Regions from separate parts of the Bifidobacterium scardovii JCM 12489 genome, predicted to be linked through region 1. Evidence: riboswitches for the same ligand, from Rfam matches in the RefSeq annotation. Region 1 holds a riboswitch; each other region holds the start of a gene.

The links. A riboswitch is a leader RNA that binds a small molecule or an ion and turns the genes downstream of it on or off. The one in region 1 is predicted to bind thiamine pyrophosphate.
Region 2: it holds a riboswitch for thiamine pyrophosphate, as region 1 does, so the genes downstream of both, BBSC_RS02965 (phosphotransferase) here and tenA (thiaminase II) in region 1, are expected to answer to the same signal.
Region 3: it holds a riboswitch for thiamine pyrophosphate, as region 1 does, so the genes downstream of both, thiS (sulfur carrier protein ThiS) here and tenA (thiaminase II) in region 1, are expected to answer to the same signal.
Region 4: it holds a riboswitch for thiamine pyrophosphate, as region 1 does, so the genes downstream of both, tenA (thiaminase II) here and tenA (thiaminase II) in region 1, are expected to answer to the same signal.

What each region holds. Positions count from the first base shown of each region.
Region 1 is NZ_AP012331.1:1,248,238-1,253,456, forward strand. It holds gene BBSC_RS05130 (hypothetical protein) at 88-441, opposite strand; gene BBSC_RS05135 (DUF4232 domain-containing protein) at 658-1,653, shown strand; gene BBSC_RS05140 (alpha/beta hydrolase) at 1,703-2,392, opposite strand; TPP riboswitch at 2,610-2,713, shown strand; gene tenA (thiaminase II) at 2,834-3,505, shown strand; gene BBSC_RS05150 (LacI family DNA-binding transcriptional regulator) at 3,743-4,870, opposite strand; gene BBSC_RS05155 (beta-N-acetylhexosaminidase) at 5,057-5,219, shown strand, end outside.
Region 2 is NZ_AP012331.1:713,584-718,802, reverse strand. It holds gene BBSC_RS14155 (DUF4190 domain-containing protein) at 1-159, opposite strand, end outside; gene galE (UDP-glucose 4-epimerase GalE) at 350-1,363, opposite strand; TPP riboswitch at 1,502-1,601, shown strand; gene BBSC_RS02965 (phosphotransferase) at 1,685-2,827, shown strand; gene BBSC_RS02960 (ABC transporter substrate-binding protein) at 2,912-3,880, shown strand; gene trmB (tRNA (guanosine(46)-N7)-methyltransferase TrmB) at 4,023-4,835, shown strand; tRNA gene BBSC_RS02950 (tRNA-Glu) at 4,959-5,033, shown strand; gene BBSC_RS02945 (low molecular weight protein-tyrosine-phosphatase) at 5,196-5,219, opposite strand, start outside.
Region 3 is NZ_AP012331.1:222,209-227,427, forward strand. It holds gene BBSC_RS00850 (amino acid permease) at 1-399, shown strand, start outside; gene BBSC_RS00855 (thiazole synthase) at 615-1,508, opposite strand; gene thiF (sulfur carrier protein ThiS adenylyltransferase ThiF) at 1,561-2,286, opposite strand; gene thiS (sulfur carrier protein ThiS) at 2,292-2,486, opposite strand; TPP riboswitch at 2,824-2,927, opposite strand; gene BBSC_RS00870 (aldo/keto reductase) at 3,061-4,047, shown strand; gene BBSC_RS13830 (hypothetical protein) at 4,060-4,200, opposite strand; gene BBSC_RS00875 (MarR family winged helix-turn-helix transcriptional regulator) at 4,698-5,219, shown strand, end outside.
Region 4 is NZ_AP012331.1:1,391,628-1,396,846, forward strand. It holds gene BBSC_RS05720 (cation transporter) at 1-623, shown strand, start outside; gene tenA (thiaminase II) at 725-1,438, opposite strand; TPP riboswitch at 1,500-1,598, opposite strand; gene BBSC_RS05730 (response regulator transcription factor) at 1,634-2,296, opposite strand; gene BBSC_RS05735 (sensor histidine kinase) at 2,293-3,621, opposite strand; gene BBSC_RS05740 (cation-translocating P-type ATPase) at 4,080-5,219, shown strand, end outside.

The DNA.
Region 1 (5,219 bases):
GTGGTCCAACTCTAGTCGCGCGGACCCGGTATGGGGCCGGAATCGCCGCAGGGCGATCATGCCGGACGGGATTGCGCACGGGTGGCGCTAGCCCTGCTCCTGCTCCTGGTCCTGCTCCGGTTCGCGGCATATCCATTCGGGATGTTCGTCGAGCAGTTTCCGGAACCATGGCTCCATGGGCTTGTCCTTGGGCCAGTTCTGCGGGTTGCCGTTTCTGTCCGCATACGCGCCGGCGTCGTAGGCGACCATCTCGATCATTGTACCGTGTGAGTCATGGCCCAGCGCGGCGATCTGCAGAGGATCGGTACGGGGACGGGGACGGCGGAACATCTGGTTGCTCCATGCAAAGGACGCCTCTTCGGGCGTGATGTGTCTGACGTCATCGTCGATGAGACGGTGATGTAGCGCATAGTTGGGGTTATGAAGAATGGAATTGTTCATATGTTGCCTCCGATCCATGGTCGCGACCACGCTTCGTAGCGCTGCCGGTAACGTCTTTCGCATGACGATAGGCGATCCGGAACCAGGCTGTCCAGCAGCAACGGGGTATGTGGTCGAAGGCTTGCGACCCTTGGAAAATGGCGGTTTTACATGCTTGATCCGCTATACTTGCAGCCAGTTGGGCACAGACGCGATCGTCTGCGAGAGGGGGAAACCATGAGTCGTGCATCCGAAGGCCCGGCGAGGTCCGTTGCGCTGATCGCGCCGTTGGCGGTCATCGCCGGGCTGATCGCCGCCGTGTTGTGCTATCACCCGGAACCGGCACGTCCGGTCGTCGCCCTGACGGTGGCTTCGGGAAAGGATGCGGGCGTTGCGGGTTCCGGGGCGCCGCCCTGCGGGAACGATGATCTCGCCGCCGTCGCGGAATCACAGGATCAGGCCATGGGCGACGCAATCGCGTACCTGCGCGTCATGAACACGACGGACGGAGCGTGCTCGGTACCGTCGGGGCCTCCGGAGCTCACGGTCGTGCGCGGCGATGAGGACCAGCATCTGCGCGTCGTGCCGGGCAACCGCCAGACCGGCGTGAGCAGCGTGCCGGATGGCGAAACCATCGTGCTGGCCCCGTTCCGGTCGGTGACGGCGGCGGTCGAATGGAAGGCGGGCCAGCAGGCCGACGCCGAAGAGAAGACTTCGATCACGCTGGCGTTCGGCGAAGTGTCCGCACTGCCCGTGCACGTCGGGGCGAACGCTGCCGCCGACGGTCTGCTGGCGACCGATCCGGGGATGGACGTCATCGTCAGCGGCTTTTCGCAGGCCGCATTGGGGCCGTTGCGCGGCGGCGACGCATCCGGCGCGGCGGAGGATGTCGATCCGGCATTGGATGAGCCCTGCATGCTGGCGAAGGATGACTCCGACGATAAGGACGATGCCGGTGGGGCGCCCGCGGATGCGACATTGACTCTGCGCAACGTCGGCCTGCACCCCTGCATCCCTCCCGCGCTGGTCACGCTGGATGAGGCCGGCTCCGGCGGAACCGTCGACGATGGCTCGCTGCTGTCGACGGCGTCCGTCTACGGGCGGGACCATGCTCTGGCCGTGGGCGGCCGGGTCTCCTATCGGGCCGCGTCCAAGGACCGGCCCAACTGGTTCCTTCGCCACTACGGGTCATGGCGGCCGGAGTCGGTCGCGCGCCTATCCATCGTGGAGTGACTCGTCGTGGAGTGACGCCGGTGCCGCCGGCCGCGCGTCGCCGGCGGGGCTACCGGGTCAGGAACGCGCGGATATCCGCGATCTCCTGGTCGCTGATCGCGTGCCCCATGCCGGGGTAGACGCGGTGCGTCAGGCGCCCGGTTTGCTCCAGCACCCGCCGTGCGGTGCGCTGGTCGTCCGCGGGGATCGTGCGGTCCTCGGAGCCGTAGGCGAGGAAGAACGCGGTCGTGCGGTCGGGGCCGAGCACGGTGCCGGACTCGCCGGCGAACGACGGGCTGAGCAGGACCGCGGCGTCGAACAGGCCCGGATGCTCCAGCGCCATGCGGTACGACAGGTACCCGCCCTGCGAGAATCCGACGAGTATCTTGCGGCGCGGTGCGAACGCCGGTCCGGCCAGCAGCGCGGCGACGGCATCGCCGACCTCGGAGCATGCGCGGCGCCGTTCACCGACCGAACACCCGTCCGGATACCAGTAGTTGCCGCCCATATACGGCCTCGCATGCGTGCCGCGGAACGACAGGTAGCTGGGCTCCGGTCCCAGGGCGGTCCGGTCCGGGCCGGCCTGGCCGCCATGCGCGGCGCCGTCCCGATCCGTGCGGTAGACGGCCTCGATGATGCGCACCATCTCGTCCTCGTCGTTGCCGTATCCATGGAACATGACGAACACGCGGTCGTCGCCGCTGCCGGCCGGACCTTCGCCGCCGATGCCCTCGATGCTGGCCGTCATCCGTATGTGCATATCGCCTCCCGAAACGCGATGCCGCTGTGGCATATGACGTGCGATCCAGCTTAGTTCATCGGCCGTGCGGGGAAGCGTGCCACGCTCGCCGATCCGCCCGATCAGGCCGGTCTGTCCACCCCGCCCGGCCCGGGCGATACGCCCGGCAACCCCGGCGCGGAGGGCTGAACCGGCGCGCGGCACACGCCGCCGGTCGGTGTGCGGTGCCATAATGATCGGCGTAATGCAGGGGAACCCGGTGACGGGTTGAGAAAGGCCGTGGGCCTGACCCTTAGAACCTGTTGGTTAACACCAGCGAAGGGAGACATAATCATGGAGTATCGTCCGTCCATCCAGCCGACCCTGTCCGATGCCGCTCAGGGCGTGCCGTCCGACGAGCCGTTCGACGCGGAGGCGTTCGGGCCGATCACCCCGGACCACCTTCCGCCGTTCGCCCGCCGCATGCGCGAGGCCGCGGATCTGGTCTGGGAGCAGGGGTACCGGCAGCCGTTCATCCGCGAGCTGGGCAACGGCACGCTCGCGCGCGAGCGCTTCGCCTTCTATCTGCTGCAGGACTACCGCTACCTCAAGGACTATGCCAAGGTGCACGCGCTGGCGCTCACCAAGACCATGGATTCCGAGATCATGACCTTCATGGTCAATGTGCAGAACGGCATCTTCAACGTCGAGTCGAAGGTGCACCGCTCCTACATGGCCAGCTACGGCGTGAGCGAGGAGGAGATGAACGCGGTGCGCCAGTCCGCGTTCGCCCGCGCCTACACCTCGAACATCCTGTCGATTGCCTACGGCGGCCAGCTGGTCGACGTGCTCGTCGCCGTGCTGCCGTGCGCCTGGGTCTACGCCGACTACGGACAGCGCCTCGCCCGCGAGTTCGCCGGCACCCTCGACTCCAACCCGTACAAGAGCTGGGTCGACATGTACAAGACCGATTCGTTCTGGGAAGGGTCGGCGTGGCTGATCGAGCACATCGAGCGCTTGGTCGAGGGGCTGTCGGAGGAGCGCAAACGCGAGCTGATCGACATCTTCGTGACCGGCGTCGAGAACGAGTACATGTTCTGGGCGAGCGCCTACGACATGCACTACTCGTGGAAGCCGGAGTGGGATCGGGGCTGACGGCCGCGGGTGCTCTGATGGTCGGTCTTGTGAATGCTTAGGCGATGAACGCCCCGCCGGGCGGGCGGTCCGATAGGTCGTTCGCAGTGGTGCACAAAGTGCATGCCCCCGCTGGCGGGGGCTGTCGGCGAAGCCGACTGGGGATGGCCGATAGCATCGTGGCATCAGCCGCTCATCCATGTGCGAAATGGATCACTGGGCTGATATGGGGAACCGCCGTGCGAGGCTGGATCTCCGTTATCGCGCCGTGGATCCCCTGACCACCAGTTCGGTCGGCAGGATCAGGGTGTGCCGGATCGGCCGTCCCTCGATCTGATCGAGCACCATCGACGCCAGATTGACGCCGAACGCCGCGAGCGGCTGGCGGATGGTGGTCAGCTGGGGCTGCATGGCGGTGGCGTCGGAGCTGTCGTCGAAACCGGCGATGGCCATGTCGGCCGGCACGTCCACGCCCTGCCCGATCAGATACTGCATGGCCCCGGCCGCGATGCAGTCGCTGCCGCACATCAGCGCATCGACGCGGTGGTCGGCGAGGATGCGGCGCGCGTCGGCATCGTGTCCGGCGCCGCCGCCCAGCGTGCCGAGCAGCCGGATGACGGCCGCACGCCCCTCCTGCCGCGTCCATTCCCCGGCCCGGACGATCAGCGACGGGTCGGCGTCGCCGCCCATCGCGTCGCGGAAGCCCCGCAGGCGCTCGTCCGAGCAGGGCAGATAATCGGGACCGCAGATATAGGCGATGCGCCGGTGCCCGCATGAGCGCAGATGTTCGGTCAGGGCGCGGGAGGCCGCGCGGTTGTCGATGTCGACCGTGGGGAAGGGGATCCTGTCGCCGTAGCCGACGCCGGAGATGGCGACGGGCGCATCGATGCGGGTGAAGACGTCGAACAGCGGGTCGCCGGTATGGAAGGAATTGAGGATCCACCCGTCGGCGAATCCGCTGGAGGCGAGGCGGGCGATGCGCCTGCCGGCTTCGGGGGAGTCGGCGATCAGGATGACGAGCTGGTAGCCGGCGTCGCCGATGGTCTGGTTCGCGTTGAGCAGGATCGTGCTGATGTTCGGGTCGGCGACGATGGAATCCGGCTGGCCGTGCACCACGAACGCCACGGTCTGCGTGCGCTGGCGCACCAGCGACCGCGCGGCGTTGTTGGGGGTGTAGTTCACCTGCCTGACCGCGTCGGCGATGCGCTCGGCCGCCTTGGCCGACACGTGCGGGTTGCCGTTGAGGTAGCGGGAGACGGTAGCGTATGACACGCCGGCCTCCGCGGCCACGTCCATGATGGTCGCCGTCCTGCGGGGCGTATGCGGCGAGCCGGGTTCCGGCGATGCGCCGTTCGGCGTCGGGTCCTCGATGGTCTGGGTTGGCATGCGCTGTATACGTCCTCTCCGCGCGGCGATGGGTCGCTGTAGGCGATTGTAGCGCGTCGGCGGCGCGCGGCTGCGAACGCGCGCGACACACTGCTGTTGTAAACCTTTACAACAGTGCTACGCTGAGTATTCGTAAACGTTTACAAAATCGTGTGACGACGGTGCGCGATAAGAAAGGACCATCCCATGCTCGCATATCAGCAGTCGACGGACGGCGGCGCGGAGCGCCTCGTGCTGATTCCCCAACCGGTGACGGTGCGCTACGACGGCGGCTCGGCGGCGCTTGGCGCCGCGATGACGATCGTCATGGATGCCGGCATCGACGAAAGCGCCCTGTTCCTGGCCGAGC
Region 2 (5,219 bases), 530 kb from region 1:
CGATTGGGAGAAGGAGCCCGGCTGACCGGATGGATTCGATGGATTCGACTGGGAGGACCGCCCCTGCTGGCCCTGCGCCTGATCCCGCGCTTGCCCCCGTGCCGGCCCCTGCTGGTCGTACGGCACCTGCGGATCTGAATTCGGAGTGGTATCGCTCATGGCTTCAAGTCTACGCCCGGAAAAGCACGGGACGCAGCCGGTTTCCCGGACTGCGCCCCGTAATCTCAGTCAGCTCAATCACCGCCTGATCGCGGCTCGACGAGCCGTTCGCTCACCGCGCAACGGGCGACCGCCGGCCGCCGAATGGCGGACGACGGCACACCCGCCCCGCGGCGGAACGGCGACGCCGCTAGTCGACCTGCTTCCAGGTGGCGACGTCGATGTGGTGCTCGGGGTTGGCCTGCCACGCATCCCATGCGGACTTGACGATGTCCTCGACATCGTACTTGGCGTGCCAGCCCATCTCCTCGTTGATGCGCTTCGGAGAGCCGATGAGGTGCGGCGGATCGCCGGCACGGCGGGCCATGACGGCCTCGGTGAACGGCAGGCCGGTGACCTTCTTGACCTCGTCGACGATCTGGCGCACGGAGGTGCCCTCGCCGGTGCCGACGTTGAAGGCGTCGTACTTGCGCTCGTCGCGGTCGAGGTACTTCAGGGCGGCGATATGCGCGTCGGCCAGGTCGGAGACGTGGATGTAGTCGCGCACGCAGGTGCCGTCCGGAGTCGGGTAGTCATCGCCGAAGATGGCCGGGGCCTTGCCCTGCTTCAGGCGGTTGAACAGCATCGGGATGAGGTTCAGGATGGCCGGATCCTCAAGCTCGACGGGGCCGCAGCCGGCCACGTTGAAGTAGCGCAGCGCGCAGAAGCGGATGCCGAACGGCTGCTCGCAGGCGCGGGCCATCCACTCGCCGAAGAGCTTGGTCTGGCCGTAGGGGTTGATCGGCAGCATCGGCACCACGTCCTCGGGCACCACATCGACCGGCGGCACGCCGTAGGTGGCCGCGGAGGACGAGAAGACGAGCTTCTTGGCGTTCTTGGACTTGGTCATGCCGGTGAGCACGTTGAGCATGCCGTTGATGTTCTGCTGGTAGTACCACAGCGGCTTCTCGACGGATTCGCCGACCTGCTTGCGCGCGGCGAAGTGGATGACGGAATCGACGTCTTCGGCGTCGAGGATCTCGGCGAGGCGCTCGCCGGCGCCCGGCGCGGCGATGTCCATGCCGTACAGACGGGAGCCTTCGATGCGGGTGGGCTTGCCGTAGCTCAGATCGTCGACGACGACGACCCGTTCGCCGGCCTCGTGAAGCGCGTGGACGACATGGGCGCCGATATAGCCGCACCCACCAGTGACGAGAACTGTCATGTCTGGCCTTTCGATTGTTCAGTGGGCTCCTGCGAACAGAGGCTACCATTCGAACCTTTGTTCACTTTTGCTCTGATTTGTTACTTTTTGTACAATTTGAGTATAGCACGTTGTACACGCTTCGGCCTACTGTGTTTTTCCATCAGACACGGGGGCTCATACGAGCTGAGAGGGGACGATCCCGACCGTAGAACGTGATTCGGCTAGTACCGGCGAACGAAGTCTCAGGTCCGCTTGCGCGCCACCAACGTCACGCGCCGCACGGGCCACGGATCGCCGTCGATCCGCACGATGGGGTCCGCCCAACGAAAGGACTTCGTCATGGAGAACGCCGACAACGACCCGCAGCTGGACATCGTCGCGCAGCGATGGCCCGACGTGACCCTCGACGAGGCGGGCCGCGTGCTCGCGGCGCTCGCCGAGCCGATGCGCGCGCAGGAGGTGCTGGCCCATAGCGGGCGGCCGACCGCGTCCGGGTCGACGGTGCGCACCGATCACGGCGACGTATTCATCAAGCGCTACGACCGCTCGGTGCGCGATACGCCGTCCATACTCCCCTATCACCGGTTCGTCGCGCATCTGGCGAGCGCCGGCATGCCGTGCCCGGCATTCCTCGAATTCGACGAGCACGCCGCTCCCGGCGCGCTGCGGACCACGCTCGCCGTCGGGCCATCCGTATATGAGGTCTGCCCGCGGGCCGACGGCGAGGACCGCTATGCCGACGCGCTGACCTGGGATCCCCCGCGCAGTCTCGCCGAGGCGGAGGGGCTGGGCGCCCTTCTCGCCCGCATCGCGCTCGCGGCCGCATCCTTCGACGAGCCCCGGCCGGAATCCGTCTCGCCGTTCCAGGACCGTTTCGGCCTGTTCGCCAGCGACGACCTGGACGCCGCGCTGGAGGACTGGCTGGCGCAACGCCCTTCGGTGGCCCGATATCTCAAGGACACGCACCGCGATCTGCGCCGTGATCTGGCGGAGCACCGCCGACTCTCGGAACGCATCAGCGGCGCCTACCATCAATTGCCGTCCTGCTGGACACACGGCGACCCGCATGTGTCGAATTTCCTGTGGCGCGGCGACGCGCCGTCCGCGGCGTTCGACTTCGGCCTTGCGGACCGCAACGCGGCCGTGTTCGACTTGGTGGAGGCGCTGGAGCGCAACGCCATCCAATTCGTGCAGATCATGAATGGGGACGACACCGCCTGCCGGCCCGACATCGCCGGCGCGATCATCCGTGGATACCAGCGGGTGCGCCCGCTCGGCGACAACGAACGCGCGTTGGTCGCCGACATGCTGCCCGTCGCCCAGGCGGAGGCGTCGCTGAACTGGATCGGCTACTACGCCGACGGCACCGGCCGCGCCGACGATGCGGCGTGGTGCTATGACGTGTCCCTGATCGCGCACACCGCATGGTTCTTCCGCCCCGCCGGGCGCGCGTTCCTCGACGCCGTGCGCGCCGCCCTGTAGGAGATCCCAGCACGGCAACGCGGCTCCCGCCCCCGCCTTTCCGATTCCCAACCAATCAACCCCCACAATCAAAGGAGAACACCCATGCTCAGAGTCCGTCTGGAATATGTGCATCCCTGGACCAACCACGCCGGCATGTACCTGGCCCGCGAGCGCGGCCTGTACGCCGAGCGCGGCATCGACGTCGAGTTCACCAGCGGCGACTTCTACCGCGGCGACCCCGCCTACCTGCTGGCGCGCGGCGAGGTGGACATCGCCCTGGTGCGCCTCAACCAGCTGCTGTTCCACCAGCAGGGCGAGTCGTCGCTGCTCTCGTTCGCCGTGATGAACCAGTGCCAGATCGGCGGCATCATCACCAACAAGTCCACCGGCATCACGCGATTCCGCGACCTGGAGGGCAAGCGCGTCTGCATCCCCATGGGCGTCAAGCGCCTGTACACGGAGCTGCAGCAGGCCGTCGAGAAGGACGGCGGCGACTTCTCCAAGCTGATCACGATCGACCCGGGCGAGTGGGAGCCGGATATCCGCTCCGTGGAGCGCGGCGAATTCGACGCGTTCATCAACGTGGCGTGGTGGGAGCCGTACCAGGGTTCCGAGCCGTTCGACCAGCTGGTCGTGCTGCCGTTCGACGCGATCGACGTGGCGCCGCACCACTCGTACTTCGTGTCCGTGCGCCGCGAGATGCTCGACCGCAACCCGCAGCTGGTCCGCAACTTCGCCGAGGCGACCGCGCAGGGCTATGCGATGGCCAGGGAGGATCCCGCGGCCGCGGTGCACGCGCTGCAGCCGCCGCTGTGTCACATCGACCCGAAGGTCATCGCCGCCTCGCTCGAGGCCGTGACCCCGTCCTGGTTCGACGCCGACGGCAACTGGGGCACCGCGAACATCGACATGGTGCGCAGCTACACGACGTGGATGGCCGAGAACGGGCATCTGAACGTGCAGCTCGACCGCGCGCTCGCCTCGATCGACGGCGGATGCATCACGAATGCGCTGCTGCCGCACTCGAACGACCCGATGCCGCAGCCGCTGCACCTCGAGGAAGCCGTCTGATCCGACCGCCGGGCAGCGGCCGGCCCGCCGCCGGCGAACCGCGCACCGCGACCCATCCACCATTCGCCCGCGAACCGACCGCGTCCCGTCCCCACACGGCGGGCCCCGGTCCCGTTCGCGGGCGAACGGTATAAATGGGAGCATGACTACTCAAGATGATGACAAGCCGGCGCTGTACGGCCGCAAGGTGCTGTCGTTCGTCCGCCGCTCGGGCCGCCTGGACGACCGTCTGCAGCGGGCATGGGACCGGTACGCCGACCGATACCTGCTGGACGCCGCGGCGGGCGAGGGCTCGCTGAACGTGCGCGACGACGTGCGGTTCGACGCCGACTTCGTGCGGAACGCATGGGGCAACGACAATCCGCTGATCGTGGAGATCGGCACCGGGCAGGGCGAGAACATCGTGGCGGCCGCGGCCGCGCGCCCCGACGTGAATTTTCTGGCGCTGGAAGTGTACGACCCCGGCGTCGCGCACACGCTGCTGCTGGCCGGCAAGCAGGATCTGGGCAACATCCGCATCGCGCAGGTGAACGCGCCCGAGCTGTTCGCGCATGCCGACGCCGGCGTGGTCGGCGAAGTGTGGACCTTCTTCCCCGACCCCTGGCCCAAGATGAAGCACCACAAGCGCCGCATCGTGCAGCCGGAGCTCGCCGCGAGCGTGCGGCACGCGCTGGCGGACGGCGGGGTGTGGCGCATCGCCACCGATATCGAGGACTACGCGCTGCATGTGCACGAGGTGATGGACGGCATCGCCGGGTTCGAGAACGCCGGCGGGCTGACGGTCAGCCTGCCGACCGGGCACGTCGGCAAAGGCAACGCCGAACTCGCCGCGGACATGCCGCACGCCGACTTCGCCGAATCCGAACGCTTCGGCGGCCGGGTGCTCACCAATTTCGAGAAGAAGGGCCTCGCCGCCGGCCGCACGATCCACGACTTCACCTATCGCGCGGTGTGACGGCGTGTCCGGATGCCGGGAGGAGCGCGCCCGGCGCCACGCTCCTCCCGGGCGCGCCAGCCGCATAGCGACACGCCGATTTGCGCAACCTAGGGCGCTCGCGTATCATCAATCAAGTTGTCCGCCCCCATCGTCTAACGGTTAGGACACCAGACTTTCAATCTGACAACGAGAGTTCGACTCTCTCTGGGGGTACCAACCCGAAAAGACCAGCCGCGGCTGGTCTTTTTTCGCCTCCGGGCACTGCCCGCCCTCACGTCTTACCCGCCCCGGCCAAGCATCCCCGGAACCGTCCCAAAACGATGGGTGCCCGACTCCCCACAAGAGGAGACGGGCACCCGGACTCGGCCGCCGCAACCGTTACAGCTGCGTCTCGACCCAGTC
Region 3 (5,219 bases), 1.0 Mb from region 1:
AGCCGCCGCGTGCCGGCCCGGGCGATCCTGGTCTCGGCGGCGCTGATCCTGCTCTCGCCGATCATCAACGCGGTCCCCGGCATGTCGAGCGCGTTCGTGCTGTTCTCGTCCGCCTCGTCCGCGGTGATCATCTTCATCTACGTGCTCACGATGGTCGCGCACCAGCGCTATCGCCTCTCGGCCGATTTCATCCCCGACGGCTTCGTGATGCCGGCCTATCGCGTTACCAACACGATCACGATCGTGTTCTTCGTGTTCGTGTACTGCACGCTGTTCCTGGCCGACGACACGCGGGGTTCCGCGATCGCCGGGCTGGTGTGGCTGGTCGCGTTCGGAGGCTACTGCCTGCTGCACGACCGCTTCGTGAACCGCGATCTCAAGGCGTCGCTGCACGAGTGATGCGGCGGGCGCCGTGGAGCCGCCGCCAACATGGTTTGAGCGGGTGACCCGTGCCCGCTCTGATCTGGCTCCCCTCTCTGAGGGGAGCTGCCACGAAGTGGCTGAGGGGAGAAGCCTCGCAAATATCGGGTATCAATCCGGTAACGTTCGGGATTTCCCTCAGCCGTTCTGTCATATTCGGGTTTCCCGGGAAGGGATCCGAATACGGTGGCGGCTCACGCGGCGTTGGCGGAACCGCTGGGGGCCAGATAGTCCGCGGCGTTGGTCGGGCTGGACGGCACGGCGTGACCTTCGGTCACGGTGCCGAGACCCGACAGATACGCTTCGCGGCCCGAGGCGATCGCGTGCTTGAACGCGCGCGCCATCAGCGGAATGTTGCCGGCGGAGGCGATGGCCGTGTAGGCCATGACCGCGTCCGCGCCCATTTCCATCGCCTCGGCGGCCTGGCTGGGCCGGCCGATGCCCGCGTCGATGATGACCGGCACATGGGCGTTCTGGATGATGACCTCGATGAAGTCGCGCGCCCGCAGGCCCTTGTTCGAGCCGATCAGCGAGCCGAGCGGCATCACGCACGCGGCGCCTGCCTCCTCCAGTTGCCGCGCCGCGATCGGGTCGGGGAACATGTACGGCATCACCACGAATCCCTCCTTGGCGAGCATCTCGGTGGCACGGATCGTTTCGGCGTTGTCGGGCAGCAGGTACTTGGTCTCGTGCTCGATTTCGACCTTGACGAAATCGGTCTGGCACACCTCGCGGGCGAGCCGCGCGATGCGCACGGCCTCCTCGGCGTTGCGCGCGCCGGAGGTGTTCGGCAGCATCGTGATGCCCTTGGGGATGTAGTCGAGCAGGTTGTTCTCGGTGGTGCGGCAGCGGCGCAGCGCCATGGTGACGATCTGCGTTCCCGCGTTCTCGATCGTCGCCTTGATGAGGTTCAGGTCGTAGCGGCCCGATCCGAGGATGAATCGGCTGGTGAACCGGTGCCCGCCGAGCACCAGAGGGTCGGCGTCGCCGGTGGCGATCGCGTCGTAGGCGTGCTCGTCCGGTTCGGGCAGGACCGCGGTGTTCGTGGCCGTGCCGACCAGCTCGTCGAGGGTTGGATTATCGGTCATGGTATGTCCTTGCGTGTTCGGTGGTACGTGTTCGGTCGTGCGTGTTCGGCTGTCAGGCGTCTTCCTCGTCCAGGATCAGGCGGGTGATCATATTCGCCTCCTGGCAGGCCACCACGCCGACGCGCGGGGCCATCAGCCCGGCGCCCGGAACCGGAGCGGTCTCGCCGTCGCCGCAGAAGTAGAAGTTGCGGGACACCCGTCGGGTGGAGATCAGGTTCGAGCTGCGGAATCCCGCCATGCCCGAGGCGGAGACGAGCTTGGCGTCGGGCAGCTGCTCGAGCACGGCGTTGACCAGCAGCGTCTTGTTCTCGGGCACGTCGAACGCCTCGCAGATGATGTCCGCGTCGCCGAACAGCTCGGCGACGTTCTCGTCGGTGACCTTCACCGTGTCGATGCGCACGTCGACGAACGGGTTGATCTGCGCGAGATTCGCGCGCAGGGCCTCGGTCTTGTACTGCCCGACATCCTTGAGGAAGTACTGCTGACGGTTCAGATTGGTCATATCCACGCGGTCGAAGTCGACCAGATGCAGATGGCCGACGCCGATGCGCGTGAGCGCCACGGCCACGGTCGAGCCGAGCCCGCCGCAGCCGGCGATCGCCACATGGGCGTTGTCCAGCTTGCTCTGCGTGGCCTCGGTATGGCGCTCGATCAGCGCGTCGCGGATCTCCCGCTCGGACACGAGCGTGGTCGGGTCGGGCGTGCCGTGGAACGCGGCGTCGCGGGCGGCGAGCTGAGCGTCGTCGGCGGATGGCGTGAATCCTGCTGGTATCGGCATGATCGTCAGCCTCCCTGCACGAACGTGACGATTTCGACGGTGTCGGTGCCCTTGAGCATCGTCTCGGCGCGCTTGACGCGCGGCACGATGGCCCCGTTCAGTTCGACGGCGACGCGCTCGGGCGTGAAGCCCAGGCGTTCGATCAGATCGTTGACGCTCAGCGGCGTCTCGATCTGCTCTTCCTTGCCATTGACGATCATGTGATCCCCTTGTTCCGGCGCGCCGGCGATGGCCCGTCGGCGCGCGTAATAAAAAAGGGTCGCTGAAGCAGCCGTACCCTGTGAGGTGGTGCGCCCCTTCATGACCCTGGTCATTCGATATTCAGTTATAAGGCAATGTTTGGTTATTGGAACGAAATATCGCGGCGTTGCGCCGGTGCGCTGCGCCCGGACTGCTTGCGGAACCGCCGGTGCGCCAGCGCGATGACGAGTCCGCGTGGTGCCGCCGTGCGTGCCGGAAGCAATGCGGTGCAGACACGGCGTGCGTGCCTTGACATGCTTCGAATGGATGGGAGTGCATCGCGAACGCCATGCCATATGGCGTGACCAACCCGTTTCCTTACGGCGGCATTACCCGCATCAAGTTGACGGTCGAAGTTCGCGACTTCCTCTCAGCCCATCCGGGCTCCCGTTCGGTTGCGTTACCATCATAGCGCCGACCGTGCGACATGCCATGCGGGCGGGGTGGACGGGGTGAGGCGACCGGCATGCCGCGCGCCGGACCGGCCGCCCGGCTCCCTCGGCCGCATGTCCGCGCCTATGCGAAGATGGTGGCATGACAGCATTGCATCATGCGACCGATTTCGCGAACACCGTCGATTTCGCGGGATATCACATCCCCCGCCTCGGCATGGGCACGATGGCGCTTGCGATCGAGGGGCGCCCCGACCGCGGCACCGCGCTCGAGACGATTCGCGCCGCACTCGACTGCGGCGTGCGCTATCTCGATACCGCATGGTCGTATTATCTGCCGAGCGCTCCCGGAACCGGGACTCCGGAGGACATGGGATACGGCGAGCGGCTGGTCCGCGATGCGCTTGCCGGTTGGGACGGCCCCCGCGATGAGGTGCTCGTCGCCACCAAGACCGGGTACCGGCGCACCTGCGAGGCGGTTGCCGGTGCGTCAGCCTCGCAGGATCGGGCCTCGGCAACGGGCGGCGGGCGCCAGCATCTGCAGGCCGCCGGCAGCCGCTATGGCTGGATGGCCGATTCCCGGCCGGAGACGATGATCCGCGACGCGAAGGAATCCGCGCGGCATCTCGGCGTCGACGCGCTTGACCTGCTGTACTCGCACGGCCCGGACCCGGCGGTGCCCTACGAGGATCAGATCGGCGCGCTCAAGCAGCTGCTCGACGAGGGCGTGATCCGCTACGCCGGCATTTCCCGGGTCGACAACGCGCAGATCGACACGGCTCGCGCGATTCTCGGCGACCGGCTGATCGCCGTGCAGAACCAGTTCTCCCCCTCGCACCCGGACCCGGAGCGCACGATGGAGCACTGCGCCTTGCTGGGTCTTGATTTTGTCTGCTGGTCGCCGCTCGGCGGGTTCCTCGATCCGTTCGACCGGCACTGCTACGACCCGTTCCGCGAGGTCGCCGCCGCAAGGGGCGTCTCCTACCAGCGCGTCGTGCTCGCGTGGGAACTGACCCGCTACGATCGGCTGTTCACGATCCCCAGCGCCCGGAATCCGCATGAGATCAGGGATTCCTTCGCCGCGACCGAGCTGCGGCTCACGGACGAGGAGCTGGCGCGGCTCGGGTGAGGGCGCCTGTTCTCAGTTCGCGGACGGGCGCGCGCTGTGCGGGGAGTATTGGAACGACCCGTGCACCAGCGACGAGGTAAAGTGCTCGGTGCACATGCCAAAATCCACCGCCTCATGCGTGCAGCCGACGATGCTGCAAGAAGTGCGTTCCATGATGTCCCCTTCCTTGGTTCCCCCGTACTGCGGCAGCGATGCCGGTTCCGGTACTGATAACGCTACTCTTCTTTGCGCGATGGGCATAGGGGAAACCTTGTTTTTGTTAGCCGCGTCACATTCTTTGGGCATGTCGTGCCGCGTTATCGGTCTGTGGCGCCGGAGCCGGTGCTGGCGGTGTCGGGAGAGGGCGGCTTTCGCATGCCCAAACACCCGTTCTGCGGTTTGACATGCTGAAATACCCGAAATCGAGGCCTATTTCGGGTATTTCAGCATGTCAAACGGCAGAACGGGTATTTCGGCAGGCCAAAAATCTCGCGTAGTAAATTGTTTATAGTGTGAGATAAAATACCGGTGGTTGTGAGATCCGGGCGACATGTGCCCATGCCGTGAATGCTGGCGGCGTGTGGCTGCAATGGCCGTGCATGCGGCGCGTCGCTCGTACCGCGTGATCGCGCGCGTCAAAAACATGGGAAGCACAAGCATGGGAGTGGCTGATGGGATTCGAGCAGGAGGCGCTGAGCGAGCTGTACGCCAGCGTATGGGGCAATCGTTCCAAGATGCAGCGGGACTTCACCCGGGGGGTGCATGGCGAGGCATTCGTTCTGCACGAGTTGTCCTGCAAGGGGACTCAGACGCCGTCGCAGCTCGCCGCGGCGCTGAAGGTGAGTTCCGGCCGCGTGTCCACGGTGTTGTCGGTTCTGGAGAAGAAGGGCCTGATCACGCGGGATGTCGACCCCGATGACCGGCGCATCATCCGCGTGAACCTGACGGAGGCCGGGCGCACCCGGGCGGGGCATGACATGGAGGAGCTGCGGTCGGCGGTCTGCTGGATCTTCTCGCAGATGGGGGAGCGGCGCACCCGCGAACTCGTCGAACTGGTCGCGGAATTCTCCGTATACATGTCGGTGTGCCACCCGGGCAAGGCGCGGCCGACCCCCGAGGAGGTGCGTGCCGCGTTCGCGGAGAACGAAGAGCGCCGTCGCAAGGCGTTGTCCGATGGGAATCCGGACTGCGGG
Region 4 (5,219 bases), 140 kb from region 1:
TGATCAGCGTCAGCCAGAGCGCGCTCGACTACGTGCGGTACGGCATCGGCGAGAAGATGACGCTCGGGCCGGTCGTCTACTACGAGATCGCGATGGTGGCCATCGGATTGGGGCTGTTCGCCTACTACCGCCGCGAGAACGCGAGGATCGGGGGATCCAGCACGCTGCTGGTCGCCGAATCCAAGGCGACGCTCGTCGACGCGGTCATCTCCGGGGGCATCGGCGCGGTCGCGGTGCTGCTGCTGTTCGTTCCCGACGGCTCGCCGCTGGCGTTCCTGCACTACACCGGCGACTTCTTCATCACCACGCTGCTGGTGGCGGTTTCGGCCAAGGAGCCGATCGGCGTGCTCCGGGATTCGTTCGTGGAACTGGTCGGCGGTGCGGTGACCGACGGGCCGACCACCGCCCACGCGGCGGATCTGGCCGCCACCCACCTGCCGAACGGCACCGCGCTGGACGCCGTGCAGGTGTACAAGACCGGCATGAGCTACAACGTCGAGGTCTATCTGGCGTGCCGGGACGAATTCATCAGCGCCACCGAGCTGGTTGGGCGCAAGCGCTCGCTCGAGCGCGCGCTCGCCGAGCGCTTCCACATCGTCGACGTCGACTTCGTCTTCGACTGACGGACGGCTTCGACTGAAGGACGGCGCGATCGGACCGGCCGGGGAACGGCCGTCGGGTGCCGACCGATCCGATCGCACGCAAGAGGGAAGGAGACCGCCGGTCAGAGCACGTTCGCGGGCTTGACGAACCGCCAGCCGCGCTGGTGGTACGCCTGATCCCAGAACTCCCATTCCAGTTCGCAGCTCTTGAGGAAGATCTCCTCGGTGCGGTCCAGATGCGAGGCGTCGTACTTGGGGGCCTCGGCGTCGATCATGGCGTACATCTTCGGCAGCAGCCCCTCGCCGTCCGCTGCGTCGACGTGCGCGTAGAAGTCGATCCACGGCTTGAACGCGTTGTCCGGCGTGTTCCTGCCCTCGGCCACCAGGCGGTTGGCGATTTCGGTGTACGTCCACGGGCACGGCGTCATCGCGGCCACCACGTCGATCAGATCGCCGGTGCGCGCCGCGTTGTACATGTGCTCGTTGTACAGGTAGGTGAACGGGGCCTGGGCCTCGTGCTGCAGGGATTCGTACGCCACGCCGGCCACGTTGCAGAAGTTGTGGTGCGGGTGGATCTCGCTGTTGAGGATGAAGCCGATCTGCCCGGCGAAGAACGCCATCTGGTCGCGGGTCACGCACTTCTGGATCGCGCCGGAGTACACCTTGATGAAGGCGTTGAGATAGTTGAAATCCTGACCGACGTAGAAGGTCAGCGCCTCCTTGGGCAGATCGCCGTCGGCGATGCCCTGCACGAACGGATGCTTGATGATCTCCTCGAGGATGGGCTGCCCGGCCTTGAGCAGGCGCTGCGAGAAGGAGACGGTGTTGTCGGTCATGGTACGTGTCGCTTTCCGAAAAGGGATGGATGGGAGCGCACACTGGGACCACCAGACGTGACTGACGTCGAAACCACTTTCCTACGTTGGTATTACCCACATCAGGTTCGAAGGGATTGGCGGCAGCCATCTCAGCGCAAAGGCACCCCTAGTGTTCCGCGTATGCAGGGACCACGCTAGCACCCGGGATGGGCATTAGCGGTGCCCGTTGATCCACGCGATGGCGAGCTGCGTGCGGTTGGCGAGCCCCAGCTTGTCGAGGATCGCGCTGATGCGGTTGCGAACCGTGCCCTCGCTCAGGTACAGGGTCGCGGCGATGTCGCGGTTGTCGAGCCCCTCGGCGACGAGCGCGGCGATGTCGCGCTCGCGTTCGCCCAGCAGCGCGTCGAGGGACCCGCCCGGCACGCCTTCCGCGGCGGGTGCCGGGCCCGTGCCGGAGGGGCCCGCCGCGCCGGTGAGCTTGCCGAGCACCTCCGCTCCGAGCACCACCTGCCCGGCCATGACCGCCTGCAGCGCGGGGGCCACCGCCGCGACGTCCTGCTTGATGAGATAGCCCTTGGCGCCGAGATCCATCGCCTGCGCGATGTAGTTCCGGTCCGAGAACGTGGTCAGGAACAGGATGCGCGCCGCCGGATCCCTGGCGAGAATCTCCCGGGCGGCGTCCAGCCCGTCCCGGCCGGGCATCTGGATGTCGATGAGCAGCACGTCCGGATGGCTGGACGGCGTTTCGAAATAGCGCCGCACGGCGGCGTCGCCGTCATGCGCCGTCCACAGCACGTCGCCCGCTCCCGTGGCGGCCAGGATGGTCTCCAGCGATTGGCAGACGATCGGATCGTCGTCCACGATTGCGATTCTCATCGGCTCCTCGATTCATGGTGCGTCGTCGGTTCCAAGCTCTTCCACGCGGCCGCTTCCGGTTCGGCCGGCGTGCCCGGCTGATCGGTCCGACGCCGTTTCGGCACGGATGCGAACACGCGCCAGCCGCCCTCGTACGGGCCGCAGACCGCGGTGCCGCCGAGGGCCCGCACCCGCGATTCGATATCCGCCAGGCCCATGCCCCGCGTCGGTTCGCCGGCCATCCGCGCATGGCCGTCGTTCGCCGGGCCCGGATCCTGCACGACCAGCTGCCAGAACGCCGGGAAATCCCGCAGCGTCACGCTGGCGGAGGCGGCCGCGCTGTGGTGCACCGTATTCGACAGGGCCTCCCTGATCACCGTGGCGAAGCAGCGCGAGACCGGCGCCGGCGCCGAGGCGATGTCGTTGGCCAGCGTCACGGCGAACCCGGGGGAGATGCCGTCGAACGAGGCGACCGCATCGTCGATCTGCGCGACGAAATCGGTGCCGTCGTCGTCAAGGTCGTGCACCGAACGGCGCACCATCGTCATCGCGTCGTCCAGCGTCCCGCCCAATGCGGCGAACCCCCGGGCCGCGGCGGCGTCGCCCGTGGCCTCGGCCACCGCCTTGCCGGCCTGCGCCTGCATGATCGCGCGGGTCAGCAGGTGGCCCACGTTGTCGTGGATCTCGCGGGCGATGCGCGTGCGTTCGCCGAGCGTGGCCATGCGGACCGACTGGGCGCGTTCCTCGTCGATGTCGGCGATGCGCGAGCGGGCGGACCGGGAGGACTCCCGCGCCCGGTCCTGCGCCTGCAGCAGCGCGCGCCGCGCCGCGTCCACACCGGCGCGGGCGCGGCCCAGAACGAACCCGAGCAGCGCGACCGGCGCAAGCACCAGCACGGGCAGGTACCCGGCGAGGCCGTTGCCGCCGGTGGCGGCGCGGAACCACATCGCCGCCAAGGGAAGCGCCCAGAACCAGCGTGCGGCGGCCGCAAGCCATGCAAGCGGAGTCGCGCCGCCGGCCGAGAAGGGGAGCGGGGCCGTGATCCGGGCGGCGCCGCGGCCGGGTTTGCCCGCCCGAGGCGCCCCGGTCAGGCGCGCCGCATCGTAGGCGACAAGCGGCACGAACGCGCTCCATGCCGGCGCGGCGACGGCGATGGCCGGATACGCCAGGCACGGCAGCCATGACCATCGCGTGTCGGCGCGCAGCCATTCGGCCAGCCCGGCGGCGGACACGGCCGACAGCAGCCCGGCGACGAACACGCCGTCCGGCTGAGCCCCGGGCGGCAGCAGCAGGGCCAGCGCCATGCCCAGCACCAGCAGCGTGCACTTCTCGGCCAACACGCGCATGGGACCTCCCGTTCGTCAGGATCTTCGATCCCCAGTCTAGTGGCATCATGCAGTGGCCCACGCCCCCGCTGGATGGGCAGTCCTGTGGACTGCCCATAGCAGTGCGTGAAGCGCACGTCGCATGTGATGTCGGGGCTGTCGGCGCAGCCGACTGGGGGTGGTCGATAGCATAGTCGTATCAAGCATCCGACCACCCTCCGGCGCTACGCGCCACCTCCCGCCAGCGGGAGGATCAACTCAACAATTTGCAAGAGACTACTAGTGTCCCGTACCGTAATCGCGTGCCGGATTCCGGCTCCCTCCCCGAGGGGGCCGCCGGTGCGGAGGAACACCACATATGCGCCGGGCGTGGGGTTTAGTCCCATGGCGTTTGCGCGGCGGCGGACCTACACTGTCTGCAGATGGATGCGGGGCGCCGCCGAGGGGCGCCGGCCCCGCCGCAAGGGGGATGACAGCCGATGATCACGCAAAGCCACAGGGCATCCAACTATTCGATGGACGAGATCAGCCTGATGCCGGTCGACAAGGTGTACCGGGCCATGCAGACCGACGCCGAGGGGCTGTCCGGCTCGCAGGCCGAGATACGGCTGTCCACATACGGCAAGAACCTGATCGAGGAGGAAGGCAGGACGCCCGTCGCCGTGACGTTCCTCAAGAGCTTCACCCACCTGATGGCGCTGCTGCTGTGGGCTGCCGGCGTCATCGCGTTCCTGGCCGGCATGGAGGAGCTCGGCATCGCCGTCTGGCTGGTGAACATCATCAACGGCGTGTTCAGCTTCTGGCAGGAGTACCGGGCCGGCAAGGCCGCCGAGGCCCTGAAGAACATGCTGCCGCAGCACGTCACCGTGATCCGCGACGGCGAGAACACGCAGATCCTGGCCGAGGAGCTGGTGCCCGGCGACGTGCTGGTGCTCGAGGAGGGCGACAGCATCTCCGCCGACGCGCGCCTGGTCAGCTCCAGCGACCTGCAGGTGAACCAGTCCACGCTCAACGGCGAATCCACGCCAGCGCGCAAGAACGCGGCCGCGGCCAACACCAAGGGCCTGCAGGCCGCCGAAATCCCCAATCTGGTGTTCGCCGGCACCTCGGTGGCGCAGGGCAACGGGCGGGCGGTGGTGATCCACACCGGCATGACCACCAAATTCGGCAAAATCGCGCGCCTGACCCAGAACGTGGAGGACAACGTCAGCCCGCTGCAGCGCGAACTCAACCACCTGACCCGGCAGATCACCATCTTCGCCCTGTGCATCGGCGTCGCGTTCTTCGTTCTGGACGTGCTGTTCGTGCACAATCCGCTGGCCGAAACCTTCATCTTCTCCCTCGGCATGGTGGTTGCCTTCATCCCCGAAGGCCTGCTGCCGACCGTGACCCTGGCGCTCGCCATGGCCGTGCAGCGCATGAGCAAGCGCAACGCGCTGGTCAAGAAGCTCTCCAGCGTGGAATCCCTGGGCTCCACGTCGGTGATCTGCACCGACAAGACCGGCACGCTGACCCGCAACGAGATGACCGTCGAATACCTGTGGACCGTGACCCACGAGTACCGGGTGAGCGGCACCGGATACGCGCCGAAGGGCGAGATCACCGTCGACGGGGCCGCC